DNA from 2 places in the Achromobacter sp. CF-sbj1-Ac2-l genome. Region 1 is predicted to be linked to the other one. Evidence: predicted binding sites of a transcription regulator. Region 1 holds the regulator's gene; the other holds the start of a gene.

The links. Region 1 encodes NrdR, which represses ribonucleotide reductase genes. Its sites were predicted from a motif close to CACNANATNTNGTG; they were not measured.
Region 2: a site for NrdR is predicted at 3,714-3,727, ahead of ACUDCK_RS14915 (ribonucleoside triphosphate reductase). Genes of this name have one in related genera too.

What each region holds. Positions count from the first base shown of each region.
Region 1 covers NZ_CP199855.1:660,768-675,893, reverse strand. The annotation lists gene ACUDCK_RS03105 (cysteine hydrolase family protein) at 201-770, shown strand; gene ACUDCK_RS03100 (GlxA family transcriptional regulator) at 783-1,742, shown strand; gene nrdR (transcriptional regulator NrdR) at 1,902-2,381, opposite strand; gene glyA (serine hydroxymethyltransferase) at 2,588-3,838, opposite strand; gene ACUDCK_RS03085 (LysE family translocator) at 4,044-4,682, shown strand; gene ACUDCK_RS03080 (YbhB/YbcL family Raf kinase inhibitor-like protein) at 4,761-5,417, opposite strand; gene tyrS (tyrosine--tRNA ligase) at 5,490-6,719, opposite strand; gene ACUDCK_RS03070 (M23 family metallopeptidase) at 6,979-8,391, shown strand; gene ACUDCK_RS03065 (anhydro-N-acetylmuramic acid kinase) at 8,471-9,580, shown strand; gene erpA (iron-sulfur cluster insertion protein ErpA) at 9,686-10,057, opposite strand; gene ACUDCK_RS03055 (DUF6776 family protein) at 10,143-10,883, opposite strand; gene argC (N-acetyl-gamma-glutamyl-phosphate reductase) at 10,925-11,989, opposite strand; one part of gene ACUDCK_RS03045 (IS3 family transposase) at 12,185-13,063, opposite strand; one part of gene ACUDCK_RS03045 (IS3 family transposase) at 13,066-13,413, opposite strand; gene rpsI (30S ribosomal protein S9) at 13,511-13,903, opposite strand; gene rplM (50S ribosomal protein L13) at 13,913-14,341, opposite strand; gene ACUDCK_RS03030 (ABC transporter ATP-binding protein) at 14,759-15,126, opposite strand, start outside.
Region 2 covers NZ_CP199855.1:3,265,549-3,280,674, forward strand. The annotation lists gene ACUDCK_RS14895 (M20 family metallopeptidase) at 1-462, shown strand, start outside; gene ACUDCK_RS14900 (Bug family tripartite tricarboxylate transporter substrate binding protein) at 475-1,467, shown strand; gene ACUDCK_RS14905 (PepSY-associated TM helix domain-containing protein) at 1,634-3,247, shown strand; gene ACUDCK_RS14910 (DUF3325 domain-containing protein) at 3,244-3,594, shown strand; gene ACUDCK_RS14915 (ribonucleoside triphosphate reductase) at 3,734-5,734, shown strand; gene nrdD (anaerobic ribonucleoside-triphosphate reductase) at 5,801-5,983, shown strand; gene ACUDCK_RS14925 (anaerobic ribonucleoside-triphosphate reductase activating protein) at 5,949-6,740, shown strand; gene ACUDCK_RS14930 (aminotransferase-like domain-containing protein) at 6,731-8,161, opposite strand; gene ACUDCK_RS14935 (hydroxymethylglutaryl-CoA reductase, degradative) at 8,303-9,592, shown strand; gene ACUDCK_RS14940 (hypothetical protein) at 9,687-10,160, shown strand; gene ACUDCK_RS14945 (tripartite tricarboxylate transporter permease) at 10,157-11,545, shown strand; gene ACUDCK_RS14950 (NAD(P)H-dependent flavin oxidoreductase) at 11,728-12,885, shown strand; gene ACUDCK_RS14955 (sensor histidine kinase) at 12,935-14,407, opposite strand; gene ACUDCK_RS14960 (response regulator transcription factor) at 14,404-15,126, opposite strand, start outside.

The DNA.
Region 1 (15,126 bases):
CAGCGATTGTATGTCCGCGGCGGATCGCCGGCACGCCACGCCCGCCGTCCCGGGCCGGCGCGCTATGATGATTCAAGCGACCCGAAAGCCATGTCCGTTTTGGGCCGATGCTGGTCTCGGGACGGCCTCGCCCGGGAGCCGGGGCAGGACCACAATACGCCACGTACCTCCCGAAATCCCACGGCACGGAGCCCGCCGCCATGAAACAAGCATTGATCGTCATCGACGTCCAGGATTCCTTCCGCCAGCGTCCGTTTTGGGACGAATCGGAATACCCGGCATTCGTCTCGCAACTGCAGGGCCTGATCGATGCCGCCCGCGCCCGCGACATCCCGGTGCTGCAGGTGTTCCATATCAGCGCCGCCAACGACCCGGCCAACCCGTTCTCGCTGGCTTCCGGCCACGTCAAGACGCTCAAGGAACTGCGCATCGCCCCCGACGCCGTGTTCCACAAGACCGTGCATTCCTCGCTCTACGCCAAGGACGCCGACGGCGCCACGCTGCGGGACTGGCTGCGCAAGCACGCCATCGAAGGCATCATCGTCAGCGGCATCCGCACCGAACAGTGCTGCGAGACCACCACGCGCCACGCCAGCGATGACGGCTTCAAGGTGGTGTTCCCGACCGACGCCACGCTGACCTTCGCGATGCAGAGTCCGTCGGGCAAGCACTACACGCCGGCCGAGATCCGCGACGCAACCGAACTGGTGCTACAGGGCCGCTTCGCCCGCATCGCCCGCGCCGCCGACGTCTTCGCCGACGCGCAATAGGACGGCATGGCCATGATTCCCGTGCACTTCGTCCTGCCCCGGGGAATCGTGCTGCTCGACGTGGCCGGGCCGGCCGAGGCGTTCCGGGTCGCCAACAAGCTGTGCCCGGACGCCTTCGCCCAGCATTTCTGCGGCCCGTCCACCGAAGTCGAAAGCGGCATTCCCGGCCTGCACCTGGCCCGGATCCAGCCGCTGCCCGAGAAACTGCCGCCCGAGGCGCTGGTGATCGTGTCCGGCGTGGTCGGCAAGCACATCCGCCTGGATGAGCCCGAGGCCCGTCTGATCATCGACTGGCTGGCGCAGCGCCATCCGGCCGACGGCTTCACGCTGATGACGGTCTGCGCCGGCGCCCTGTTCGCCGCGGCGGCCGGCCTGACGCGTCAACGCGAATGCACTACCCACCATAGCTGCCTGGCGCAACTGGCCGACCTGGATCCCAGCGCCCGGGTGCACGACAACCGCATCTTCGTGGAGGACGGCAACCTGGTCAGCAGCGCCGGCATCACCGCCGGCATCGACCTGGCGCTGCACATGGTGTCGCGCCATTGCGGCCCGCGCGTGGCCAGCGAAGTGGCGCGCGACATGGTGGTGTACCAGCGCCGCGCCGGCACCGACTCGGCGCTGTCGCCCTGGCTTGAACACCGCAACCACATGCATCCGGGCGTGCACCGCGTGCAGGACGCGGTGGTGCGCAACCCGGCGGCGCCGTGGTCGGCGCAGTCGCTGGCCGAACAGGCCCACACCAGCCCGCGCCACCTGACGCGGCTGTTCCGCGAGCACGCAGGCTGCACGCCCATGGACTACCTGTATCAGATACGCGTGGCGCTGGCGCGCGACATGCTGCGCGAAACGCGCTTGAACCTGGAGCTGGTGGCGGAGAAATCGGGCTTCGGCTCGGCCCAGCACCTGCGCCGCGTGTGGCGCCGGTTCCAGCCGCAGACGCCCAGCATGGCGCGGACGGTGGCGCCATAGCGCGCGCCGGACGGCAGGGCGCCGGTAGCGCCACGGCGGCCGCCTACGGGTCAGGCCGCCTACGGGCCAGGCCGCGTCGGGGTCGGCTGCGTCAGGCCGGGCCGCGTCAGGCCGGGCCGCGACAAGCCGCGCTGCGACAGGCCGACCCGCGCGACGGCGTCATTCCTTGCGCAACTTGCCGGGCAGCACCGGCCCCTGCATCTCGCGGATCGCCTCGACGAACTCGCCGATGTCCTCGAAGCTCTTGTAGACCGAGGCGAAGCGCACGTAGGCCACCTTGTCGAGCTTGCGCAGCTCGTTCATGACCAGCTCGCCGATGTGCCCGGAAGCCACTTCGCGCAGGCCGCTGGCCAGCAGTTGTTCCTCGATGCGGGCCACGGCCGCGTCCACGTCCTCGGTGCTGACCGGGCGCTTGCGCAGCGCCAGGCTCAGGCTGGCGCGCAGCTTGGCGGGATCGTAGTCGCTGCGGCTGCCATTGCGCTTGACCACGGAAGGCAGCGCCAGCTCCACCCGCTCATAAGTGGTGAAGCGCTTGTCACAGGACTGGCAACGGCGCCGGCGGCGGATCGCGTCGCCCTCTTCCGAGACACGGCTGTCGACGACCTGCGTTTCGGAGTTGCCGCAAAATGGACACCGCATGTGTGATCCCTGAAAACACGGAAAGCAATAATTCGCCGATATTGTAACGATGCGACAGTCTGTCCGCGTCGACTATGACAAATTCGTCCCTATTATTTTTGCCACGATGACCGCCGGCGCGCAAGCGCCATTGGCCTGAAAACAAAAGGACGGCCCCTCGCGGAGCCGTCCTTGTCAGCCACGGGCGGAAAAGATCCGCCGTCGCATTACTTCTTGCCGTACACCGGCAGGCGCGAGGTCAGTTCGTTGACCTTGGCGCGCACGGCGGCGATGTTGGCCTCGTCGCGCGGGTTGTCCAGCACGTCGGCGATCAGGTTGGCGGTCAGCTCGGCCTCGGCTTCGGTGAAGCCGCGGGTCGTCATGGCCGGGGTGCCCAGGCGGATGCCGCTGGTCACGAAGGGCTTTTCCGGATCATTTGGGATGGCATTCTTGTTGACCGTGATGTGGGCCTGGCCCAGCACCGCTTCGGCTTCCTTGCCCGTGATGCCCTTGGAGCGCAGGTCCACCAGCATGACGTGGCTTTCGGTGCGGCCCGAAACGATGCGCAGGCCGCGCTTGACCAGCGTGTCGGCCAGCACCTTGGCGTTCTTGACCACTTGCTGCGCGTAGGTCTTGAATTCGGGTTCCAGCGCTTCCTTGAAGGCCACGGCCTTGCCGGCGATGACGTGCATCAGCGGACCGCCCTGGATGCCGGGGAAGATGGCCGAATTGACGGCCTTTTCGAACTCGGCCTTCATCATGATGACGCCGCCGCGCGGGCCGCGCAGCGACTTGTGCGTGGTCGAGGTGACGAAGTCGGCGTGCGGCACCGGGTTGGGGTAGGCGCCACCGGCCACCAGGCCGGCGTAGTGGGCGATGTCGACCATGAACAGCGCGCCGTTGTCGTGGGCGATGCGGGCCATACGCTCGAAGTCGATGTGCAGGGCGTAGGCCGAGGCGCCGGCGACGATCAGCTTGGGCTTGTGTTCCTTGGCCAACTGCTCGACCTGGGCGTAGTTCAGGACTTCGTTTTCGTCCAGGCCGTACGAGATGAAGTTGTACAGCTTGCCCGAGGCGTTGACCGACGCGCCGTGCGTCAGGTGGCCGCCTTCGGCCAGGCTCATGCCCAGCACGGTGTCGCCCGGCTTCAGGACGGCCATGTACACGCCCTGGTTGGCCTGCGAACCCGAGTTGGGCTGCACGTTGGCGGCTTCGGCGCCGAAGATCTGCTTCAGGCGGTCGATGGCCAGTTGCTCGACCACGTCGACGTATTCGCAACCGCCGTAGTAGCGCTTGCCCGGGTAGCCTTCGGCGTACTTGTTCGTGAGCTGCGTGCCCTGGGCTTCCATGACGGCCGGGCTGGCGTAGTTCTCCGAAGCGATCAGCTCGATGTGCTGTTCCTGGCGAACGTCTTCCTTCTGGATGGCGGCCCAGACATCCGGGTCAGCCTTGGAGAGGGTGAGGTTGCGGTCAAACATGACGGGGGGTTCCTGAGGCGGTAAGAGAGGAGGAAACTGCGCCCGGGTGGGTAAACCCGGATAATGACGGATAGTTTACCGCGTCGCGCCGCTTCCCCTGTCGCCAAAATGCCCCGAATGGCGGCAAAATTCCCGCCAAGGGCGCGAAATTTCCGGCATTCCTCCTCGGCTGGAAAACGCACTCAACCCGACTTGAGAAACTTTCATGCAAACCCAGACTTTGGTCGCGTACACCCTGGTCGCCGCCGTCAGCGTCGTCACCCCCGGCCCCGCCAGCATCCTGGCCATGCGCAACGGCGCGGCCGGCGGCCTGCGCGCGGTGCTGCCGTCGTCGCTGGGCAACGTCACCGGCCTGTTCCTGCTCTCCGCCGCCGCCATGCTGGGCCTGGGCGTGGTGCTGCAATCGTCCGCCCTGCTGTTCGCCGCCCTCAAGGTCGCGGGCGCCGCCTACCTGATCTACCTGGGCATGCGCCATCTGCTGGGCCGCAGCAGCGTGGCCGCGCCGGCGCCCGACAGCGCCGGCCGCCCGCCGCGCGGCGCGCTGGCGCTGTACCTCGAAGCGACTTTCGTCGCCGGCCTGAATCCCAAGCCCATCCTGTTCTTCACCGCGCTGTTCCCGCAGTTCCTGAACGCGGCCGAACCGCTGCTGCCGCAGTTCTTCATCCTGACCGGCATCTTCATGGGCCTGTCGCTGCCCTCGCTGCTGGCCTACGGCCTGCTGGCGCGCCGCGCCCGCCGCCTGTTCCAGCAGCCGCGCGCGGTGCGCTGGATCAACCGAGCCGTGGGTTCGGTGTTCGTCGCCTTCGGCGTGGCATTGTTGCGCCTGAAACGCGCCGGCGTCTGAGGGCGCGGCGCATCCGACGGACATCTCGGAAATAAAAAAGGGCCGCATTGATGCGGCCCTTTTTGCTGATCGCGCCAATCAGGACGCCGAGGTCGCCCCGATCTGCTTGGGCGCCAGCTTCGGGTTGAGCGTATAGGTGCCCGTCAGCGACGCCTGCGCCAGCACGTGCTTCTGGATGGCGCGCAGCGCGTCCTCGCCGGTGAACGCACCCTGCAGGTTCAGCGTGTGGACGTCCAGCGCGTACAGCGTGAACACATAACGGTGCACCAGCGCGTCGTTCCAGGGCGGGCACGGGCCGTCATAGCCGAAATAGTCGCCGCTCATGTCGTGGTCGTTGGCGAACCAGGACGAGTAAGAGTTGATGCCCTGGCGGGCATCCAGCGGCGCCAGCGGGCCGCCCTTGCCGCGCGGCGTGATGCCGCTGGAAAAGGCGCCTTCGTCGATTTCGCGCATGTCGGCCGCCAGGTCGACCAGCACCCAGTGGAAGAAATCCACGCGCGGCAGGTCGGCGGGGACTTCGCGTCCCTCCTGGTTGACGTCGTCGGGCTTGGAGGGAACGTCCGGATCGTGGCAGATCAAGGCGAACGACTGCGTACCCGCCGGGACGTCGTCCCAGGAAAACTGCGGGTTGTAGTTGTCAGCCAGCGCGACGTGCGATTGCGCATCGATCTTGCCGAAGGCGTAGCGCTCCGGAATCGACTCGTGATCGGAAAAAGACAAACTCGAAAGTTTCATGTCGTGCTCCTTGAAGTGCTGCGAAGGCATCCCAGCCTTGAACGTCCCTCCAGCGTATCAAAATCTTCGCGATTATGGGTTCAACTTAACACGCGCGAACTTGCGCTTGCCCACCTGGACGACGTAAGTCCCCGCAGGCAGTTGCAACGATTTGTCTTCGACCCGGTCGCCATTGACGCGCACCCCGCCCTGCTCGACGTTACGCTGGGCTTCGGAACCCGATGCCACCAGCCCGGCCTCGCGCAGCAGCTTGAGGATGCCGACCGGCGCGCCGCCGATGCTGACTTCGGGCATGTCTTCCGGAATCGCGCCGTCGCGGAAACGCGCCTCGAACGCGGCCAGCGCGTCGTCGGCCGCCTTGGCCGAGTGGAAACGGGCGATGATTTCCTGGGCCAGCATGACTTTGGCGTCGCGCGGATTGCGGCCGCCGTCGATCTCCTGGCGCAGCGCGGCGATGTCTTCCAGCGAGCGGAACGACAGCAACTCGAAGTAACGCCACATCAGCGTGTCGGAAATCGACATCAGCTTGCCGAACATCGAATCGGGCGACTCCGAAATGCCGATGTAGTTGCCCTTGGACTTGGACATCTTCTCGACGCCGTCGGTGCCGACCAGCAGCGGCATCGTCAGGATGCACTGCGGCTCCTGTCCATACTCCTTCTGCAGTTCGCGGCCGACCAGCAGGTTGAACTTCTGATCGGTGCCCCCCAGCTCCAGATCGGACTTCAGCGCCACCGAGTCGTACCCCTGCATCAGCGGGTACAGGAATTCATGCACCGAGATCGGGATGCCGCCCTTGAAGCGCTTGGTGAAATCCTCGCGTTCCATCATGCGCGCCACGGTATAGCGCGACGCCAACTGGATCATGCCGCGCGCGCCCAGCGGGTCGCACCACTCGGAGTTGTAACGGATCTCGGTGCGGGCCGGATCCAGCACCAGGCTGGCCTGCGCATAGTAGGTCTTGGCGTTGGCCTCGATCTGCTCGCGCGTCAGCGGCGGGCGGGTGCTGTTGCGGCCGCTGGGGTCGCCGATGGTCGAAGTGAAGTCGCCGATCAGGAAGATGACCTCGTGGCCCAGGTCCTGCAACTGGCGCATCTTGTTGAGCACTACGGTGTGCCCCAGATGGATGTCCGGCGCGGTCGGGTCCAGCCCCAGCTTGATCCGCAGCGGCACGCCGGTGGCGCGGCTGCGGGCCAGCTTGCGGGCGAATTCGGACTCGACCAGCAGCTCATCGCATCCGCGCTTGGCAATACGCAGATCGGCTTCGACTTCGGGGGTGATGGGGGCTTCTGAAGGTGACATTTTTAGGGGGGCCGCGACGGCTTCAGCCGATAAAAAGGTGTAAAAAGTGACGAAAACTATCGAAAATTCTAGCCGAATCAGCTAGGATACCGCCCTAATCATACGCAACTGTCATATATACGCAGTTGCGCGTCCGGTTACCACCCGTTGTTCACAAGATGCGCCCCGCGCCAGCCCTTGCCCCGGAAAACGTGGCGCGCGGGGGCCGTTCGTGTCACGCACCCTGCGAGCTCATGCCACCTGAGAGGGTATCTTCACGATGAATCGTGGCCTCCACGACCTGGCGAGTAGCATCAAGCGCAAAGTTGCTGCCGTGTTTGCGCCCGTCGAACCCAAGCCCCATCGCTCGGGCCTTTTCCGCCGCACTCTCCTCGTCACCGCCATGGGTCTGTTTGCTGGCGCCGCCGCCTTGGGCATGGTGCAGCAACCCGACCGCAGCGAAATCCCCCCCACCCGCGTCATCCAGAGCATCCTGCCGCTGACCACCGACCAGGTCGAAGTCAGCACGCCCAGCGCCGCGCCCTACATCAGCGAAACCCGCATCCGCGCGGGCGACACGCTGGCCGCCGTGCTGCAGCGCCTGGAACTGGATTCCCCGGACCTGCAGACCTTCCTCACCCACGACGGCAGCGCGCGCAGCATCTACAAGCTGTACCCGGGCCGTTCGGTGCAGGCCGCGACCGACGCGGAAGGCAACCTGATCTGGCTGCGCTACATCCACACCCCCGGCAACGAAGCGGACGGCCAGGTCGTCACCCGCATGCTGCACGTGGCGCGCACCGACAACGGCTACAAGGCCGAGGAAATCACCGAGAGCACCGATCGCCAGACCCGCGTCGCCGTGGGCACGATCCGCTCCTCGCTGTTCGGCGCCACCGATGCCGCCGGCATCCCCGATTCGGTCACCATGCAGATGGCCGACATCCTCAGCGCCAAGATCGACTTCCTGCGCGACCTGCGCCAGGGCGACCAGTTCCGCGTGGTCTACGAAGTGCGCTCGCACGACGGCCGCTACGCCGGCGCCGGCCGCGTGCTGGCCCTGGAGTTCATCAACGGCGGCAAGACCTACTCCGCCGTCTGGTTCAGCGCCGACAACAACAAGACCGGCTCGTACTACGACTTCGACGGCACCAGCCTGCGCGGCGCCTTCCTGCGCACCGCCCTGAAGTTCAGCCGCATCAGCTCGACGTTCGGCATGCGCATGCATCCGATCCACAAGACCTGGACCGGCCACAAGGGCGTGGACTACGCCGCGCCCTCGGGCACGCCGATCCACTCCACGGCCGACGGCACGGTGGAGTTCTCGGGCTGGCAGAACGGCTACGGCAACGTGGTCATCATCAAGCACCATGGCAAGTACTCGACGCTGTACGCGCACCAGAGCCGCATCGCCGAAGGCATCACCAAGGGCACCAAGATCTCGCAGGGCCAACTGATCGGCTACGTCGGCGCCACCGGCTGGGCCACCGGTCCGCACCTGCACTACGAGTTCCGCGTCGACAACCAGCCGATCGACCCGTTGTCGGTCGACCTGCCCGTCGCCCGCGCCCTGGAGCCCGCCGAGATCCGCGCCTTCAACCAGGCCGTGGCGCCGTACAAGCAGCAGATCCAACTGCTCACCGAATTCCAGCAGACCCTGCCCGACGCGCTGACCAACGTGGCCAGCCGCTGAGGCGGACCTGCATGACGCACCCGCAAGGCGGCCCGCGCATCTCGATGCCGGGCCGCTTTTTTTTCCAGGCAGCCCCGACATGACCGTACCCCCGCACTTCATCGGCCTGATGTCCGGCACCAGCGTGGACGGCGTCGACGGCGTCCTGGCGCGCCTGCGCGACGGCCAGCCACCGCAGTTGCTGGCCAGCGCGAGCCTGCCGATGCCGGCGGCGCTGCGCACCGAATTCCTGGCGTTGAACCAGGCCGGCGACGACGAGCTGGCCCGCGCCGCGCTCGCCGCCAACGAACTGGCGCGCCTGTATGCGCAGGTAAGCGTGAACCTGCTGGCCACCGCCGGCCTGCGGGCCCAGGACATCGCCGCCATCGGCGCCCATGGCCAGACGGTGCGCCACCGCCCCGACAGCGGCTATACCGTGCAATTGAACGCGCCCGCCCTGCTGGCGGAGCTGACCGGCATCGACGTGGTGGCCGACTTCCGCAGCCGCGACGTGGCCGCTGGCGGCCAGGGCGCGCCGCTGGTGCCGCCCTTTCACGCGGCCGTGTTCGGCGCGCCGCAAGGCCGCGCGGTGCTCAACCTGGGCGGCATCGCCAACGTCACGCTGCTGGCGCCCGGCCAGGCGCCGCGCGGCTTCGACACCGGCCCGGCCAACGTGTTCCTGGACGGCTGGTGCCAGCGGCACCTGGGCCGGCCCTACGATGCCGACGGCCGCTGGGCCGCCAGCGGGCAGGTGCTGGCGCCGCTGCTGGAACAACTGATCGCGAGCGAACCCTGGTTCGCGCTGCCGCCGCCCAAATCGACCGGCCGCGACCTCTTCAACATGCGCTGGCTGGACGATCGGCTGGCGGCCTATGACGGTCCCAAGCCGGCGCCGCAGGATGTGCAGGCGACATTGCAGCGTCTCACGGCGCGCACCGTCGCCAACGCCATCGACGCCGCCGGCGCGGACGTGCGCGAACTCTATGTATGCGGCGGCGGCGCCTGCAACCCGGGGCTGATGCGCGAATTGGCGTACTGCCTGCAGCGCCCGGTGCATGCCACCGACGCACTGGGCGTCCCGGCGCAGCAGGTCGAGGCGCTGGCCTTCGCCTGGCTGGCGCAGGCCTTCCTGGCGCGCCAGCCGGCCGGTCTGCCCAGTGTCACCGGCGCCCGCGGCCCGCGTATCCTGGGCGCGCTATATCCCGCCTGACACGCGGCCCGCGCCCAGCAAAAAGCCCTTCGGAAAACCGGAGGGCTTTTTTTTGTCGGCCGGACGCCCGGTTCGCGCCGTCATCCCGGCGCGAAGACGCGAGGCTTACACCGAGAACGACGAACCGCAGCCGCAGGTGGTGCTGGCGTTGGGATTGCGGATGACGAACTGGGCGCCTTCCAGGTCTTCCTTGTAGTCGATCTCGGCGCCGACCAGGTACTGGAAGCTCATGGGGTCGACCAACAGTTGCACGCCGGCCTTGTCGAGCACGGTGTCGTCTTCGTTGACGACTTCATCGAAGGTGAAACCGTACTGGAAACCCGAACAGCCGCCGCCCTGCACGAACACGCGCAGCTTCAGCTCGGGGTTGCCTTCCTCGGCCAGCAGGTCCTTGACCTTGGCGGCCGCCGAGTCGGTGAACACCAGGGGAGCAGGCGGGGCGGCCTGCAGGTCGACGGTTTCGGTCACTGCATTCATGATTCACTCCTGGCCGCTGGGGCCGTATTCCGATGAGCGGCTGCGCCGCTCGCATGTAGTCACTATAGCGCAGGCGCCGCCGGACTCAAAGTTCGAGCTTGACGCTGCGGGAGGCACGGACCACATCGCCCTCCAGGATGCTGATGGTGACGCTTTCGGGGACAAATCCCTCGGGCACGGCAAGGACGCCCTGGCTGCGCTGGTACTGGTCGAACTGCAACGCCAGCGACGCCGCCGTGGTGGTTTCGCCGCTGACCGGCACCGGGCCGCTCTCGGCCTTGACCTGCATCGGTGCCAGATCGACGGTGACGATTTCGCCCTTGAGCGTGCCGGTGGCCTGGAACCGCAGCGTACCGGTGAACTGGGCGCCGCCGTTGCGGCCGCTGCGCATCAGCAGCACCTTGTAGCGCAGGCCGCCGCCTTCGCGGTCGATCTGGGCGCCACGGATATCCACGGTGCCCTCCGGACCCGGCGGCAGCAGTTGCTCATAGAACGCCAGTTGGTCGCGCACCCGGCCGACCTCGGCCTGGGCCGCGTGCAACTGCGTCTCCAGCTCCTGGCGCGCCGAGCGCTCGATCACCAGTTCGCCATCCGCGGTATCGAGCTGGCCGCGGAGGTAGCGCAACTGCACCGACTGCTGGCGCATGGCTTCGTCGCGCGTCTCGACCTGGGCGGCGCTGAGCACCACGGCATCCACCGGCTGATAGACGCCGCGCGCGTAGTAATAGCCCGCCGCCCCGCCCGCCACGACACCGGCCAGCACGCCGGCAGCCAGCCGCAGGCCGAGGCGGGGGATTCGAGGCGTGTCGCGGGAGTCGTTGGACATGGAAAGCGGGCCGGCGGACTTGCCGCCGGCCCGGCGGCGCATCAGGGCAGGATCGCGACCTGGTCCAGACCGACGGTCTCGGGCAAGCCGAACATCAGGTTCATGTTCTGCACGGCCTGGCCGGCCGCGCCCTTCACCAGGTTGTCCTGCACCACCATGATGATGAGCTGGTCGCCGCCACCCGGACGCGACAGCGCGATGCGCAGGTTGTTGGAAGCGCGCACCGAGCGCGTCTCGGGCAGGCTGCCGGCCGGCATGACGTCGACGAACGGCTCGTCGGCGTAGCGCTGCTCGAACAGGGCCTGGAAGTCCGTGTCGCGCGCCTCGGGCTTGATGCGGGCGTAGATGGTCGAGTACATGCCACGGATCATCGGCACCAGGTGCGGCACGAAGGTCAGGCCGACCTTGCCGCCGGCGATCTTCTCGAGCTGGGCGACGATTTCGGGATGGTGGCGGTGGCCGGCCACGCCGTAGGCCTTGAAGTTGTCGGATGCCTCGGAAAACAGCGAGCCGACTTCGGCCTTGCGGCCGGCGCCGGACACACCCGACTTGCAGTCGGCGATCAGGGTCTGCGCATCGACCAGTTGCTTGCCGCCTTCGAGCAGCGGCGCCAGGCCCAGCAGCACGGTGGTCGGGTAGCAACCCGGGTTGCCGATGACGCGCGCCTTGGAGATGGCTTCGCGGTTCAGCTCGACCAGGCCGTACTGGGATTCAGCCAGGATGTCCGGGCAGGTATGGGGAATCTTGTACCAGCGTTCGAAGGTGGGCACGTCCTGCAGGCGGAAGTCGGCGGCCAGGTCGATGACCTTGGTGCCGGCGGCGATCAGTTCCTGGGCCTGGGCCATGGCCACGCCGTGGGGCGTGGCGAAGAACACCACGTCGCAGTCGGTCAGCGTGGCCTTTTCCGGCGCGGAGAAGGCGATCTGCACGCGGCCGCGCAGGTTCGGGTACATGTCGGCCACCGGCAGCCCGTCTTCCTTGCGGGACGTGATGGCGGTCAATTCCACATGGGGATGCTGCGACAGCAAGCGCAGCAGTTCGACGCCGGTGTAACCGGTGCCGCCGACGATACCAACCTTGATACGGGAGTTCGATGCTTGGGCCATGATGTGTGCTCTTCGTAGAACGAGGCTCGATTGTATCGCTCGGACAACCGGCCTTGCCGCCACGCCGGAAACCGCGCGGCGACCGATGTCCGACCGGACGAAGCCCGCGGAGTTCCGCGGGCCTGGGCGGGGCCTGGGCCCCGGGATGACCCGTCCTGCCCTAGGTTGACACCTACGGGACGGTATCCGTAGCGATTACGGACTGAGCACCCGATGAACTTCATCGGGTGTTTTGCATTGTAGGGACAGATGTGGGCGCTCGGTGTTGTAGATCTGGACAGACTGCCTGACCATGAGCCTGGCTTGGGCCAGATCAGCGGGTCTTTGGAGCAACAGCTCTCCCTTCAGGATGCCGTTGACCCGCTCGGCCAAGGCATTCTGGTAGCAGTCGTAGCCGTCGGTCATCGAGCAACGGATGCCATGGCGGGCGTGCAGGCGCTGGTAGTACGTCGAGCAGTACTGGATGCCTCGATCCGAGTGGTGCACCAACGGCTGACTCGAGCGCCGCGAGCGCAACGCCATCTCCAGCGCGCGGCGCACCCCTTCGGTCTGCAGATTCTCGGCCACGTGGTAGCCCACGATCTTGCGCGAGTAGGCATCGGTCACCAGGCTCAAGTAGGTGCACCGCTGGTCGGTCGGCAGGTAGGTGATGTCCGCCACCCAGACCTGCTCGGGGCCGGTCGCCACCACCTGGCCTTGACCCGCCTTGAGCAGGTTCGGGTGGCGCCGGAAGCGGTGATGGCTGTCCGTGGTCTTGTGATACGCCCGGCGCGGTCTGACCAGCATCCGGGCGCTGCGCAGGATGTCGAACAGCGCATCGCGCCCGGCCTTGATCCCCGCCTCGCGCAGCGGCTGGCGCAGCACGTGATGTAGCTTACGCGTACCCAACTTCGGTTGCCGGACCCGCAACGCCGTCACCATCGACACCACCTGGCAAGCCTGCTGCTGGCGCTCTCGCTCCCTGTGCCTGCCCTTGTAATAGGCCTGGCGGCTGTGCCCCATGTAGCGGCAAGCCCTTGCCACGCTCAACCCTTGGACGAGCTTTTGCGTGAGGACTTGCCCGAAGGCTTTTTTACGACGCGCACCCCGTAGTCTTTCTCCAGCACGTTGACCACGGCCTCGAACAACTGCGCCTTCTCGCGCGCCTCCTTGAGCTGAACCTCCAGCTCCTTGATCCGCTGCTCGGGCGTGAGTCCCTTGCCCTGACGATCCATATCCACTCCTCTGACCGTCGGCAAGCTCCAGCCACTCCAGCCCGGGCGACCATGCTTGCGCAGCCACACCAGCACCGTCGACCGGCCTTGGATCCCGTAGCGACGCTGCGCCTCTTTGTACGTCAGCTCGCCTTTTTCCACCTGCTCGACCACCGACAGTTTAAAAGCCAGGCTGTAATCCCGCTGGGTTCGCTTGATCCTTGATTCCAATTGACTCTCCTTTTTTCTCTCAAAAAGGTGTCAACCAAATTCAGGACGGGTCAGATGTAAAAAAAAGCCCGCACGAGGCGGGCTTTTTTCGCAGCGATTAACGCTTGCTGAACTGCTTGCGACGGCGCGCCTTGCGGAAGCCGACCTTCTTGCGTTCGACTTCGCGGGCATCGCGGGTCACGAAACCAGCTTGCGACAGCGCGGGCTTCAGGGTCGCGTCGTAGTCGATCAGGGCACGCGTGATGCCGTGACGGACTGCGCCGGCCTGGCCGGTTTCACCGCCGCCGTGCACGTTGACCTTGATGTCGAACGATTCCAGGTGGCCGGTCAGTTCCAGCGGCTGGCGCACGACCATGCGGCCGGTTTCACGGGCGAAGAACTCGTCGACGGGCTTGCCGTTGACGACGATCTTGCCGGTGCCCTTCTTGATGAAAACGCGAGCCACCGAAGTTTTGCGACGGCCGGTTCCGTAGTTCCAGTTACCGATCATGGCGTTTCCTTAGATATCCAGCGTCTTGGGCTGCTGGGCGGTGTGCGGGTGCTCGGCACCGGCATAGACCTTCAGCTTCTTGATCATGGCGTAGCCCAGAGGACCCTTGGGCAGCATGCCCTTGACGGCCTTCTGAATGGCGCGACCGGGAAAACGCTCTTGCATCTTCTCGAAGTTCGTTTCGCGGATACCGCCCGGGTACGTGGTGTGGCGGAAGTACTTCTTGTCCTTCGCCTTGGTACCGGTAACGACGATATCGGAAGCGTTGATGATGACGATGTAATCGCCGGTATCAACGTGCGGCGTGAATTCAGGTTTGTGCTTGCCACGCAGACGACGTGCGACTTCGCTGGCCACACGACCGAGGACTTTGCCCTTGGCGTCGATCACAAACCAGTCACGTTGGACTTCATGCGGCTTGGCCACAAAGGTCTTCATGATGGTTCCTAGATATGAAAAATGGTCTCTGACTGGACGATCCAGCCAGGCTTTTTCCCTCAACTAGACAATGGAGCCGGCATCTTTCCAGCAACTGGGTTTCAGTGCCAGATTTCAGCCGATCGGGTTTTAGCCCATCGGGTTTTAGCCCATCGGGTTTTAGCCCATCGAGTTTTAGCCCATCCGTGTCCCTATCGACGTCCCGCCTAAGCGTTATTACCCGCCCGTGCAATGGTCAAAATGAGGGAAAGCCTGAAATTCTACCACGGATGCTCAAAAAATGGGCAGCCGTGGCCGGATCCAGGCGAATGAACAGCCGTTCCCGGGGGAACGACTGTCGCATTTTTAAAAGGGACGCAATTGCGCGCTGCCAGTGACCCTGCCCGCGCGCTCCTGCTCCCGTCCGCGCCGCGCGGATCAGGCGCCCAGGTAGGCTTCCAGCACCCGCGGATGGCCGAGCAGGCCGCGGCCGGTGCCCGACAGCGCCATGGCGCCGTTCTCCAGCACATAGCCGTGCTGGGCGATCTTGAGCGCCTGGCGCACGTTCTGCTCGACCAGGAACAGGGTCAGGCCGTCGGCGTTGATGGCCCGCAGCGAGCGGAAGATTTCCTGCACCACGATCGGCGCCAGGCCCATCGACGGCTCGTCCAGCAGCAGCAAGCGCGGCTTGGCCATCAGGGCGCGGCCGATCGCCAGCATCTGCTGTTCGCCGCCGGAGAGGTTGCCGGCGATGCCGGTGATTCGCTCTTTCAGGCGCGGGAACAGGTTGAAGACGTATTCCAGGT
Region 2 (15,126 bases), 2.6 Mb from region 1:
CCGCCGGCCGCCTCGGCCTGGTGCCAGTTGCGCTTCGTGGTCGGCACCGACTGGAAGGCGCTGGAACGCCACGTGCGCGCCCACCTCGATGAGGCCGGCTTCGGCGACGTGCAGGTGCGCGTCGGCATGCAGGCCGGCGCCACCCGGCTGTCGCCCGACAACCCGTGGGCGCGCTGGGCCGCCGCCTCGATCGAGCGCAGCACGGGCCTGCGGCCGGCGCTGCTGCCCAACCTGGGCGGTTCGCTGCCCAACGACATCTTCGCCGACCTGCTCGGCCTGCCCACGCTGTGGGTGCCGCATTCCTACCCCGCCTGCGCCCAGCACGCCCCCAACGAACATCTGCTGGGCAGCGTGGCGCGCGAGGGCCTGGCCATCATGGCCGGCCTGTTCTGGGACCTGGGCGACCAGGGCGCCGCGTTGCGCCAGGCCGCCCGCAATCCCGTTACCATTGCCCAACCCTGACCGGACCCGACCATGATCGCCAGAATCCGCGCCGCCGCGCTGGCCTGCCTTTCGGCCCTTGCCCTCCAAGCCGCCGTGGGCGCGCCCGCCGCCCACGCCGCCTATCCCGAACAGGCCATCAAGCTGGTGGTGCCGTTCACGCCCGGCGGCGCCACCGACGCGGTGGCCCGCCTGCTGGCCAACCGCCTGTCGGGCAAGCTGGGCCAGGCCGTGATCGTCGAGAACCGGCCCGGCGCGTCAACCGTCATCGGCGCCAACGCCGTGGCGCAGGCGCAGCCCGACGGCTACACGTTGATGCTGTCGGGCAGCACCACCTACACCGTGCTGCCGGCGCTCAAGCGCGACCTGCCGTACGATCCGCGCCGCAGCTTCGAGCACATCGCCATCGTGGCCCTGGCGCCGGTGGTGCTGCTGGCGCAGAACAGCGTGCCGGCCAAGACCGCGCAACAGGCCGCCGAGCTGGCGCGCGACAAGACCGCCAGCGGCGGCCTGATGTATGGCACCTTCGGCCCGGGATCGGCGCCGCACCTGGTGGGCGAAATGTTCGCCGAGGCCGCCGGCGCCAAAATGACGCCGGTGCCCTACAAGGGCAGCGCGCAGTTCATCACCGCCCTGATCGGCGGCGAGATCGCGCTGGGCGTGGACACGGTGTCGTCGGCCGCGCCGCAGGTCAAGGCCGGCAAGGTGCGCGCGCTGGCCGTCACCGGCGAACACCGCGTGCCACAACTGCCGGACGTGCCGACCTTCATCGAAAGCGGCCTGCCGGGCGTGTCGATGGTGGGCTGGTACGGCCTGGTGGCGCCGGCCCGCACGCCGCAGCCCGTGCTGGACACGCTGAACCGCGCGGTGGCCGGGATCATGGCCGATCCGCAGGTGCAACGCGCCGTCACGGATCTGGCGCTGGAACCGGTCTACCTGGACGGCGCGGCCTTCACGGCGCGCATGCGGCAAGAGTTGCAGACCTTCGGCGAAGTGGGCCGGCGCGCCAACATCAAACTGGATTGAGGCCGGCGGGCGCCCCGCGTTGCGCCGCGGGGCCAGCGCGTAGGGATTTCGTCCTACTCTGGCCCCATTTCGACTAGAATCAGAACCATTCTCAATAAAGGACGGCGGTCCGCGGCCGCGTCGAAAAATAACGAGGCGCGTTCTGAAACCCACTTTCCGTCTTTCCATGGCCTGGCTCCACACCTGGGTCGGCCTGTGGTTTTCCTGGCTGCTGTTCGCCGCCTTCCTGACCGGCACCCTGGCGGTATTCGCCGAACCCATCACCCATTGGATGACGCCCGAGCATCACGCGGCCGAGGCCGAGGCGGCGGCGCGCGAGCCCGTCAAGGTGGATCGCGCGCGCCGGCTCGACCTGGCGGTGCGGTACATGGCGCGGCATCACCCCGGCGCCGGCATGTGGGAGATCTGGCCGGTCGACCGCTTTCACGACAACGGCCTGGTGGCGTACTGGTTGGACCAGAACGGCGAATACGCCGACGCCGAACTCGATCCCGAGACCGGCCAGGAACTGCCAGAGCAAGCGCACCACGCGGCCGGCCGCGCCACGCTCGGCGGCAGTCACTTCGTCGACTTCCACTACAACCTGCATGCCCAGCCGCTGGGCGTCTGGATCGTGGCCTTCGCGGCCATGGCGATGCTGGTGGCGATGATCTCGGGCGTGGTGACGCACAAGCGCATCTTCAAGGACTTCTTCACCTTCCGCGCGAAAAAAGGCCAGCGCTCGTGGCTGGACGCGCACAACGCCACGGCGGTGCTGACGCTGCCGTTCCAGTTCATGATCGCCTACACCGGCATCGTGATCTCGGCCCTGACGCTGATGCCCGCGCCGATCACGGCGGCCTATGGCGGCGGCGCCGAGGCCGCGCGCCAGTACCTGGCCGAACTCTCCCGCGAAGACCGGCCGACGCCGACCGGCGCCGCGCTGGCGGTGCCGCCGCTGGAACCGCTGGTGGCCCGCGCCGAACAACTGATCGGGCAGACCGCCCGCGCCGTCGTCATCAACAACCCCGAAGACGGCTCGATGCGGATCGCGGTCTATGGCTGGAACGAGGCCGCCGACCAGCAGGTCCTCATCAGCACCACCACCGGCATGGCCGAATTCTCCGCCGCCAGCGGCGAACTGCTGCGCGTGCGCGCGCCCGGCGGGGTCGAAGGCGGCGCCGCGCCGCTCACGCGCCAGGTGATGGCCGACCTGCACATGGTCAAGTTCGGCGGCCTGGCCATGAAATGGCTGTATTTCCTGTGCGGCCTGGCCGGAGCCGCGATGATGGGCACGGGCGCGGTGCTGTTCATGGTCAAGCGCCGCAACAAGATGGGCAACGAGTTCGGCGCCGCCACCGCGCGCGTCTACCGCCTGATCGAAGGCCTGAACGTGGCCGCGCTGGCCGGCCTGGCGATCGCCTGCGTCGCCTACCTGTGGGCCAACCGCCTGCTGCCGGTGGCGCTGCCGCAGCGCGCCGGCTGGGAGCTGCGCGCTTTCTTCATCGTCTGGGCGCTGACGCTGGCCCACGCCTGGCTGTGCGCGCCGCGGCGCGCGTGGATCGGACAATTGGCCACGCTGTCGGCGCTGTGCCTGCTGCTGCCGCTGCTGTCGCTGGCGACGATCGGCGACCATCCGCTGGCGCAGATCGCGCGTGGCGACTGGGAAAGCGCCGGCGTCGAACTGACGGCCGTGGCCACCGGCCTGGCGGCCGGCTGGGCCGCGCTACGATTGCGCAAGAAACCGTTGTCGGCGCCGCCGCCGCGCAACGCCCGCCCGCCCCAGGAAGCCACGGCATGAATCTGAACGACGCATACGGCATCGCCATGGCGCTGCTGCTGACCTATTCCGGCATGGCCTGCCTGAGCCTGGCGATGCCGCGCCACTATGACCAGGTCTGGGGCCGCGATCCGTCCGCCGGCCATTCGCGCGTGCTGCGCGCCGCCGGCATCCTGCTGTTGCTGCTGGCGCTGCTGCCCTGCGTCGGCCTGTGGGGCAACACCGTAGGCGTGGTGGCCTGGCTCGGCTGGCTGTCGGCCGGCGCCCTGCTGTGGGTCGGCATGCTGTCGTGGTCGCCGCGCCCGGCGATGCGCACCGCGGCGCTGGCGGTGGTCATCTCGATCGCCGGGGTCGGCTTCGGCTTCTAGGGCCGCATTGCGCCCGCCCCGGCCCGGCCGGGGCCGTTTGACCGGCATCAAGCCGGCCTGACAAACGCCTCGGCGACTCGGTCTTTGACACCATAGGTGGTGGTAGAGTTTTTCCACCCCACAACATATGGTGTCAGCGATGCAACTCCAACACATCCTCAAGCGCGACGGCCGGCTCGTCGCATTCGACCGCGCCAAGATCGCGGCGGCCATCGCCGCCGCCGGCCGCGGCACCGGAGAACTGGACGCCGACGTGGCCCAGGCGCTGACCGGCGCGGTGATCGAGGCGCTGGCCGCCGAGGGCAACGTCTGCCCCGGCGTGGAGACCATCCAGAACCAGGTCGAGGAAACGCTGGTCAAGGCCGGCTACTGGCGCACCGCCCGCGCCTACATCGTCTACCGCGAACAGCACGCCCGCCTGCGCGCGCTGCGCCACACCCTGGTGGACGTGGAAAGCGCCATGGAGGAATACCTGGAACAGCGCGACTGGCGCGTCAACGCCAACGCCAACCAGGGCTACAGCCTGGGCGGGCTGATCCTGAACGTGGCCGGCAAGGTCACCGCCAACTACTGGCTGTCCAACGTCTTCACGCCCGAGGCCGGCCAGGCCCACCGCGACGGCGACATCCACATCCACGACCTGGACATGCTCAGCGGCTATTGCGCCGGCTGGTCGCTGCGCCAGTTGCTGACCGAGGGCTTCAACGGCATCCCCGGCAAGATCGAGGCCACGCCGCCGCGCCACATGTCGGCGGCCATCGGCCAGATCGTCAACTTCCTGGGCACGCTGCAGAACGAATGGGCCGGCGCGCAGGCCTTCAGTTCGTTCGACACCTACATGGCGCCCTTCATCCGGCGCGATGCGATGACCTACGCCGAGGTCAAGCAAAGCATGCAGGAGCTGATCTACAACCTGAACGTGCCGAGCCGCTGGGGCACGCAGACGCCGTTCACCAACCTGACCTTCGACTGGACCTGCCCGGCCGACCTGCGCGAACAGATCCCCTACGTCGGCGGCGAGGAAATGCCGTTCGCCTATGGCGACCTGCAGGCCGAGATGGACATGATCAACCGCGCCTACATCGAGGTGATGATGGCCGGCGACGCCAAGGGGCGCGTGTTCACCTTCCCGATTCCCACCTACAACATCACGCCCGACTTCGACTGGGACCATCCCAACACCGAGCGCCTGTTCGAGATGACCGCGCGCTACGGCCTGCCGTACTTCCAGAACTTCCTCAATTCCGACCTGGAGCCGCACATGGTGCGCTCCATGTGCTGCCGCCTGCAACTGGACCTGCGCGAGCTGCTCAAGCGCGGCAACGGCCTGTTCGGCTCGGCCGAGCAGACCGGCTCGGTGGGCGTGGTGACGATCAATTGCGCCCGCCTGGGCCATACCTGCCGCGGCGACGAGGCGGCGCTGATGGCGCGCCTGGACCACCTGCTGGGCCTCGGGCGCGACGTGCTGGAGACCAAGCGCAAGGTGGTGCAGCGCTATATCGACCAGGGCCTGTATCCGTACACCCGGCGCTACCTCGGCACGCTGCGCAACCACTTCAGCACGCTTGGCGTGAACGGCATCAACGAGATGATCCGCAACTTCAGCGACGACGCCGACGACGTCACCACGCCGGCCGGCCACGCGCTGGCGGTGCGGCTGCTGGACCGGGTGCGGGCGCGCATGACCGAGTTCCAGGAAGAGACCGGCCACCTCTACAACCTGGAGGCCACGCCGGCCGAAGGCACCACCTACCGCTTCGCTCGCGAGGATCGCAAGCGCTATCCCGGCATCCTGCAGGCGGGCACCGAGGCGCAGCCCTACTACACCAACTCCAGCCAACTGCCGGTGGGCCACACCGACGATCCGTTCGAGGCGCTGGCGCTGCAGGAAGCGCTGCAGGGCAAGTACACCGGCGGCACCGTGCTGCACCTGTACATGAACGAGGCCGTGTCGTCGGCCAGCGCCTGCAAGGAACTGGTGCGGCGCGCGCTGTCGAACTTCCGCCTGCCGTACATCACCGTCACGCCGACGTTCTCGATCTGCCCGAACCACGGCTATCTGGCCGGGCACCACGAGTTCTGCCCCAAGTGCGACGCCGAACTGCTGGCCAAGCAGGCGTCTTGCTGCGCGCCGGCCTGACCGCGGCGTCCATCGCTTTTATTTCCCCCGGGCGATCCGCGCCCGGCCCTTTCCCCAGGAGCCCTCATGCAAACCGTGATCACCCCGCAAGCCATCGCCCCGCAGGCCGCGCATCTGGACGACAGCCAGCGCGTGCGCTGCGAAGTCTGGACCCGCGTCATGGGCTATCACCGCCCCGTGTCTTCCTTCAACACCGGCAAACAAGGCGAATTCAATGAACGCCGCTTCTTCGTCGAACAACGTGCCTGAAGCGGCCGGCGGCCGCAAGGCCGCCCCCGCCCGCCACCCGCCGCGCCTGGCCCACGCCGCGCCGCCCCGGCCGGCGGCCCAGCCGCTGCCGCGCCATTCGCCGGCGGTGGGCGGCCTGACGCCCTTCTCCACCGTGGACTGGCCGGGCACGCTGGCCGCCGTCGTCTTCATCGCCGGCTGTCCCTGGCGCTGCCACTACTGCCACAACCCCGAATTGCAGACACGCAACGCGCGCTACGACTGGCGCGACGTGCGCGCCTTCCTCGACAACCGCCAGGGCCTGCTGGACGGCGTGGTGTTCTCGGGCGGCGAGCCGCTCAGCGAGCCGCGCCTGCCGTCGATGATCCGCGAGGCGCGGCGCATGGGATACCGCATCGGCCTGCACACCGCCGGCATCTATCCGCTACGGCTGGCCGACGTGCTGCGCTACCTGGACTGGGTCGGCCTGGACATCAAGGCCGACGCGCAGGGCTATGACGACATCACCGGCCGCCGCGACTCGCATCGTCCGGCGCAGGCCTGCCTGACGCAGTTGCTGACCGCCGGCGTGGATTTCGAATGCCGCATCACCTGGCATCCCGACTGGCTCGATGAGACCCGGCTGCTGGGCCTGGCGCGCGAACTGGCGCGGCGCGGCGTCAAGCGCTTCGCGGTGCAGGGCGCGCGCAATTGCCCCAGCACCCCGCCGGCGCGGCTGCTGGGCGCGCAGGCGCAGGCCCTGCTGCGCGGCTGGTTCGAGGAATTCAGCTACCGCTGAGCGCCGCCGCGCCCCAGGCGCGCCGCCAGCGCGGCGTGAAAGCGCGGCGACGCCACCGCGCCCACATTGCAGCGCGACCAGGGCGAGGCCGCCGTCGGATCGACGCTGAACACGCGGCCCGGCGCCATGATGACCTTCTCCGGCATCAGGTCCTCGGCCAGCGCCAGCGAATTGTCGATGCCGGGAAACGCCGCCCACAGATAGAGCGAGCGGGTGGGCCGCGTGTAGACCGTCGCGCCCAGCGAATCCAGCACCCGCAGCGCGTCGCCGGTGGCCGCTTCCAGCCGCTGGCGCAGGCGCACCAGGTGGCGCTCGTAGTGGCCGTCGCGCAGCATCACGTCGACCATGCGCTCGCAGTATTCCGAACTGCTGACGTGCACCAGCGCCTTCAGGTCCGCCAGGTCGCTGGCCAGGCCCGCGCCGCAGGCGATGAAGCCGACCCGCAGCGCCGCCGAGAACGACTTCGAGAAACTGCCGATGTAGACCGTGCGCTCCAGCTGGTCCAGCGCCGACAGCCGCACCGCCGAGGTCGGCTTGAAGTCGGCCAGCGGATCGTTCTCGACCACGATCAGGTTGTGGCGCTCGGCCAGTTGCAGCAGCTTGTAGGCCTTGGCCGGCGAAATGTCGGAACCGGTGGGATTGTGCGCCAGCGACTGCGTGAAAAACAGGCGCGGCTTCTCGCGCTGCAACAAGGCCTCCAGCGCCGCCAGATCCGGGCCGTCCGACAGGCGCGGCACGCCCAGCATGCGCACGCCGGCCAGCTTGAGCTTGCCGAACAGCGGGTAGTAGCCCGGATCGTCCACCAGCGCCGCCGCACCCGGCGGCAGGAAGTAGCGGATCACCAGGTCCATCGCCTCGTTGGCGCCTTGCGTCAGCACCAGCTGCGACGGCGCCGCGCTGATGCCGACGTCGCCCAGCTTGCGCACCAGGCTCTCGCGCAGCGGCGCGTAGCCAAAGCGGCTGCCATAGCGGAACAGCGTGCCCAGGCCGGTGCGCACGACCTTCTGGTGATAGCGGTCCATGCGCATATCGGCCAGCCATTCCACCGGCGGGAAACCGTCGCCGGCGGCAATGGCGTCGGGCTGCGTCTTGAGCTGTTCGCGCATCAGCCAGACGATGTCCATGGCGCGGCTCAACTGCCCCGGCTCTTCATCGGCGGCGCGCCGCGCCGGCCCGGTGTCGAGCACGTAGAAGCCCGAGCCGCGACGCGGCTCCACCAGCCCGCGCGCCACCAGCATCTCGAACGCCACCACCACGGTGTTCTTGGCGTAGCGATGCAATTGCGCCAGCTCGCGCAGCGACGGCAATTTATCGCCCGGGCGGTAGACGCCCTCGGCGATCTGGCGCCCGATCAGGCGCGCCAGGCTTTCGGCGATGGGCGCGGCGCGCGGGGCGCGGCCCGGGGAATTGTCGGCGTCCACGGCGTGGTTTCCAGCGGGGAAAAGTCGAAAATTGGTGCAGTGCGATGGTACTGTTCGTCCAAACTGTACCTCTGAATGCCGGTACAGTTTACCTAGAATCCGGTCACCCAATTCCTAGATTTCCAGATGGAGACACATGCCATGGTGGCCGATTCTCGCCTGCCCAACTTCCGCGCCCTCCCCCCCGCCCAACGCCTCGCCGCCATCGCCGACGCGGCCGGCCTGACGCCCGAGGAACGCCAGCAACTGGCCGAACCGGGCGCGCTCGGCCTGGAGCGCGCCGACGGCATGATCGAGAACGTCATCGGCGCCTTCGAGCTGCCGCTGGGCGTGGCCGGCAACTTCCAGGTCAATGGCCGCGACGTGCTGGTGCCGATGGCGGTGGAAGAACCGTCGGTGGTGGCCGCGGCCTCGTTCATGGCCAAGCTGGCGCGCGAGAACGGCGGCTTCGAGACCTCCAGCACCCGGCCGCTGATGCGCGCCCAGGTGCAGGTGCTGGGCCTGACCGATCCGCACGGCGCGCGCGTTGCCCTGCTGCGCGAGCGCGAGCGCATCGTCAAGCTGGCCAACAGCCGCGACCAGGTGCTGATCGGCCTGGGCGGCGGCTGCCAGGACATCGAGGCGCACGTGTTCGCCGACACGCCGCGCGGCCCGATGCTGGTGCTGCACCTGATCGTCGACGTGCGCGACGCCATGGGCGCCAACACCGTCAACACCATGGCCGAGGCCGTGGCGCCGCTGGTCGAGGAGATCACCGGTGGCACGGTGCGGCTGCGCATCCTGTCGAACCTGGCCGACCTGCGCCTGTCGCGGGCCCGCGTGCGCCTGGCGCCGCAGACCCTCGACACCAAGGACCGCAGCGGCGCCGAGATCATCGAGGGCGTGCTGGACGCCTACGTATTCGCCGCCACCGACCCGTACCGCGCCGCCACCCACAACAAGGGCATCATGAACGGCATCGACCCGGTCATCGTCGCCACCGGCAACGACTGGCGCGCGGTCGAGGCCGGCGCCCATGCCTACGCCTGCCGCGACGGCCGCTACACCTCGCTGACCCATTGGGAAAAGGACGCCAGCGGCGCCCTGGTCGGCACGCTGGAAATGCCGATGCCGGTGGGCCTGGTGGGCGGCGCCACCAAGACCCATCCGCTGGCGCGGCTGGCGCTCAAGATCATGGCGGTGCGCTCGGCCCAGGAGCTGGGCGAGATCGCCGTGGCCGTGGGCCTGGCGCAGAACCTGGGCGCGCTGCGGGCGCTGGCCACCGAAGGCATCCAGCGCGGCCACATGGCGCTGCACGCGCGCAACATCGCGCTGACCGTGGGCGCGGTGGGCGCCGAGGTCGACCAATTGGCCAAACGCATGGCCGAAGAAAAGGACGTGCGCGCCGACCGCGCGCTGGCGCTGCTGGAGGAACTGCGGAAACCGGCCTGACGGCGCGGCACGGCCGGCGCACGCACGCCGGCCGCACAAGAACAGAGGCGGCGCCGGGAACCTCCCGCGCCGCCCGTCCATCAAGGAGACAGACATGGAAAGAGACAGCAAGGCGTCCGCCGGACGCCTGGCCGAAGTATGGAACGACACGGTCGACCTGCGCCACCTGGCGTGGGCCATCGCCATCGGCATCGCCGTCAGCGTGGCGGGCTTCTACGCCGCCAGCGGCTGGCTGCGCGACAAGGTCGCCTCGCCCGAGCTGGCGCACGCCTACGCCATGCTGGCCGGCCTGGCCGGCTGCGTGCTGGCGGGCGTGATCTGCGCCCGCCTGTTCCCGCCCAAGCGCGAAGTGGTCGAGCACAGCGCCTCGCACGATCCGGCCTGGCGCGCCGAGGTGCTGGCCGAACTGGCCGCGCAACCGGGCGGCCTGGGCACGCTGGCGGACCTGCCACCGGCGGTGGTCAAGGAACTGAAGGAACTGGACCTGTACGAGCTGTTCGCCGCGCCCGCCGCGGCGCAGGCGCCGCAGGCCCAGCCGCGCAACGTGCGTGAAGAGGTGCCGGCATGAGCGATCCCGTGTTGCTTGAACAGATCATGGTGGCCGCCGGCATGGGCCTCCTGGGCGCGGTGGTGTTCGCCGCCATCGGCCTGGTGTCCGGCACCGACGAGACCACCACGCTGGCGCCGCTGACGCTGCTGGTGGTGCTGCTGGGCGTGCCGCCCGCCGGCGTCTTCACCTTCTTCCTGGCCGGCGCGGTGGCCAAGCACATGACCCACGCGGTGCCGACGGCGCTACTGGGCATCCCCGGCGACACGCTCGCCACGCCGCTGCTGCAGGACGCCAACATGCTGCGCAAGCTCGGCGTGCCGCACATCGCGCTGCGCAAGATGGTGTCGGGCGCCATCGTCGCCGCTTTCGTGGCGGTGCCGCTGGCGGTGCTGTTCGCCGTGCTGCTGGCGCCGTTCGGCGGCGCCATCACCAAGTCGGCGCCGTGGATCTTCCTGGCCGCGGCGGTGCTGATCGCCTATTTCTCGGCCGGCCGCTGGGCCGCGGTGGCGCTGCTGGTGCCGTTCGTGGTGGTGATCGTGGCGCTGCAGAGCCTGACCGCCAAATACGGCGTCAAGCTCAGCATCAGCTACTTCCTGGGCATCGCCATCGGCCCGCTGATCGCGGACCTGTTCACCGTGATCGCGCCGCAGGGCCGCGCCAAAATGATGCGCGACAAGGTGCGCACGTTCTCGCTGGCGCCGGACGTCAAGGGCTGGTCGGGCTACTTCCCCAACCCGCTCAAGGTGATGGACCGCATCCAGACCCGCTGGACCCTGGCCACCGCCACCATCTCCAGCGCCACCTTCGTGTTCAGCCCGGTGGCGATGACGGTGGTGCTGGGCGAACTGGTGGGCTCGCGCGTCAAGCATGCCTATCACCGCCTGACCACGGTGCTGAGCGCGCGCAACGGCGTCACCGAGGCGACCTACATCGCCGAGGCCCTGATCCCGCTGATCGCTTTCGGCCTGCCGCTCAGCCCGGTGGCCGCCGGGCCGGCCGCGCCGCTGTTCAACGCGCCGCCGCGCTTCACGGTGGACGCGGCCAGCGGCCAAACGCACAACCTGCACAACCTGCTGAACCACTGGGAGTTCCTGGGCTACGGCATGCTGGCGGTGCTGCTGGCGGCGATCGTGTCGTATCCGTTCGCCATGAACTTCGCCCGCCGCGCCGCGCTGTTCGTGTCGCGCAAGGTCAGCCACGAGGCCATCATCGCCACCTTCGTCGGCCTGATCATCGTGATCAGCGTGTGGGAAGGCCAGTTCCTGGGCCTGCTGGTGATCCTGACCATGGGCCTGTTCGGCGGCCTGCTGTCGCGCCTCTTCGGCTTTAACACCGGCGTGCAGTTCATGGGCTACTACACCGCCGTGCTGACGGTGCCGGCGCTGGTCAAGCTGGTGGCGTAAGGCCACCATTGGCCAAGGGCGGAGCCCGCCGGCTCCGCCCCTTTTTTGTCTGCCCGGCCGGGCCACGCCCCTGCCGCGTTCCCTCTCCCCGCTTTCACCCGCCCGCTTGATCCCGCGCAAGGCGGCGCGTCATGCATTGCTCTAGCCTCGGAGCCACTGTTCCCAATAAAGGCTCCCATTTCATGACGTGGTTCAAATCCCTCACTCTCGCCGGACGCGAATTGCTGCCCATCGTCCAGGGCGGCATGGGCGTCGGCGTATCCGCCCATCGCCTGGCCGGCGCGGTCGCCAGCCAGAACGCGGTCGGCACCATCGCCAGTGTGGACTTGCGCCATCACCATCCCGATCTGATCGAGCAGACCGAGGACTGCCGCGACCGTGAACAGATCGACAGCGCCAACCGCGTCGCGCTGGACCGCGAAGTGCGCGCCGCGCTCGACACCGCGCAGGGTCGCGGCGTGGTGGCCGTCAACGTCATGAAGGCGGTGCGCGACCATCCCGCCCTGGTGCGCCAGGCCTGCGAAAGCGGCGCCCAGGCCATCGTCATGGGCGCCGGCCTGCCGCTGGACCTGCCCGACATGACCGCCGACTACCCCAAGGTGGCGCTGGTCCCCATCCTGTCGGAAGCGCGCGGCGTGGCCGCCGTACTGAAAAAGTGGATGAAGAAAGGCCGCATGGCCGACGCCGTGGTCATCGAACACCCCGGCTACGCCGGCGGCCACCTGGGCGCCGCGCGCCTGGACGACATCCACGACGAACGCTTCGACTTCAAGCGCGTGCTGGCCGAATGCCGCCAGTTGTTCCAGGACCTGCAACTGGGCCGCGACGCCCCGCGCCTGATCGTGGCCGGCGGCGTCGGCAGCCACGAGCAGGTGCGCCACTGGCTCGGCCACGGCGCCGACGGCGTGCAGGTGGGCACGGCTTTCGCCGTGACCGAAGAAGGCGACGCCCACGAGAACTTCAAGCGCGTGCTGATGGAAGCCGACCCCGACAAGCTGGCCGAATTCACCAGCGTGGCCGGCCTGCCGGCGCGCGCCGTGCCGACGCCGTGGCTGACGCGCTACCTGCGCCAGGAAAAGACCCTGCAGGAGAGCACCCGCTGCGACGCGCGCCGTTGCAGCCAGCGCATGGACTGCCTGACGCAGTGCGGCCTGCGCGACGGCATCGCGCGCTTCGGCCAGTTCTGCATCGACCTGAAGCTGGCCGCCGCCATGCGCGGCGAAGTCAGCCGCGGCCTGTTCTTCCGCGGCGCGTCGAAGCTGCCGTTCGGCGACGCCATGCGCAGCGTGCGCGAGCTGATGGACTACCTGCTCAACGGCAGGATGCCGACGGCGGCCTGACGGCACGCCAGCGCCAGGCTACGGCGGCGCGCGGGCGGCTGACGCCGCGTCAGCGCGCCGCCGGCAGGTCGAACTCGAACACCGCGCCCGGCTCCGGCCGTTGCACCAGCCGGATATCGCTGTGATGCAGCTTCAGGATGCGGTGCACGATCACCAGCCCCAGCCCGCCGCCATCGCGCGGGCCGTCCGCCAGCACCGAGGCGCGGGTGAACAGGCCGGCGCGCAAGGCGTCGGGAATGCCGGCGCCATTGTCGCTGACCCGCACCTGCACGCCGTCGCGCGCCTGCCGCAGGCGTAGCTCGATGCATCCGCCCGGCGCCGTATGGCGGATGGCGTTGTCCAGCAGATTGGTGAGCACCCGCTCGATCATGCCCAGGTCGGCGCGCACCGGCGGCAGTTCCTGGTCAATCGCCGTGGTCAGCCGCTGCTGGCGCGCCTCGGCGGCCAATTCGAATTTCTGGATCACGTCCTGCGCCAGCTCGGGCAGCGAGAAGGTCTCGGGTTCCAGCCGCACCAGCCCGGATTCCAGCCGCGCCAGCTCGAACAGTTCCTGCGCCAGCCGGCCGACCTTGCGGCTCTGCGCCAGGGCGATGTCCAGGTAACGGCGGCGCTCGGCCGCGTCCAGCGTCTCGTCCTTCAACCGCAGGGTCTCCAGGTAGCCGTGCAGCGAGGTCAGCGGCGTGCGCAGATCGTGCGAAATGTTCGCCACCAGGTCGCGCCGCTGCTGGTCCTGTTGCGTCAACTGGCGCCATTGCTCGGAGATGCGGCGGCCCATCTGCACGAAGCTGCGGCGCAGCAGCGAGATCTCGTCGCCGCCCGCATCAGTGGCGTCGGCGGGCTTTTCCAGCGCCGCCAACGCGCGGCCGTCGTCGTCGCCAAAGGCCCGCACCGCGCGCGTCAGCCCGCGCAGCGGCCGCGTGATCAGGCCGAACGCCGCCAGGCCCGCCACCAGGCCCAACAAGGCCACCAGCGCAATCGACCACAGGGTGGTGCGCAGCACCGCGCTGCGCGACGCAGCCATCGCCAGCGCGTCATGCGCCTGGCCCTGCAACACCACATAGACATAGCCCTCGTCGCGCCCCGCCACCCGCACCGGCGCGGCCGAAAATACCTTGGCCGTATCCAGGTGGCGCGGATCGTCGCCTTCGATCGGCAGCGCCCCGCCCGCCAGGAAACGCCGCACCGGCGCCAGGTCGATCCGGTCGCGCTTGATCTGCCCGGGCGGCGCGGCATCGCCGACGATGCGTCCGTCGTTGTCCAGCAGGTAGACCTCGACCGCGGGATTCACCATCATCAGCATCGAGAACAGCGAACGCACCGCGTCCGGCTTCCAGCCGTTGGCGTCCATCAGTTCATTGGTGCCGGCGATATGCTGCGCCAGTCCGCTGGACAGGCGCTGCACCACTTCCTGCTCGTAACGCGCATGGGCCGAGATCTGCAGCCAGGCCGACGCGCCGCAGCACGCCAGCAGCAGCAGCGCGAACACGGCCGACAGGCGCTGGGTCAGGGTCAGGCGCTTCATGATGCTGACTCCGCCGGCGCGCCGGGCGCGGCCGCGAACTTGTAGCCGCGGCCCCAGACCGTGAGGATGCGTTGCGGATTGGACGGATCGGCCTCGATCTTGGTGCGCAGCCGGTTGATGTGGGTGTTGACGGTGTGCTCATAGCCTTCGTGCTGGTAGCCCCAGACCTGGTTCAGCAGGTCCAGCCGCGAGAACACCTTGTCGGGATTGCGGGCGAAGAAATGCAGCAGGTCGAATTCACGCGGCGTCAGTTCCAGCCGGCGCTCGTCGACCGAGGCGGTGCGGGCAATGGGGTCGATGGCCACGCCGTGCTGGCGCAGGCTGCCGGCGTCGATGCGGGCATTGCGCTCCAGCGCCTCGGTGCGGCGCAGCAGCGCGCGCACCCGCGCCACCAGTTCCAGCATCGAGAACGGCTTGGCCAGGTAGTCGTCGGCGCCCAGTTCCAGGCCGAGGATGCGGTGCACCTCGCTGGAGCGGGCGCTGGTGATGATGATGGGGGTGTAGCGCGTCATGGCGCGGGCGCGCTTGCAGATCTCCAGGCCGTCGATGCCGGGCAGCATCAGGTCCAGCACCAGGGCGTCCCAGCCGCCCTCCTCCAGCCGGCGCATGCCTTCGTTGCCGTCGGCCGCGTGCTCGACCGCGTACCCCTCGTCACGCAGGTGCAGGCGCAGCAATTCGGCGATGTGGGCGTCGTCTTCGACGATCAGGACGCGGCGGGG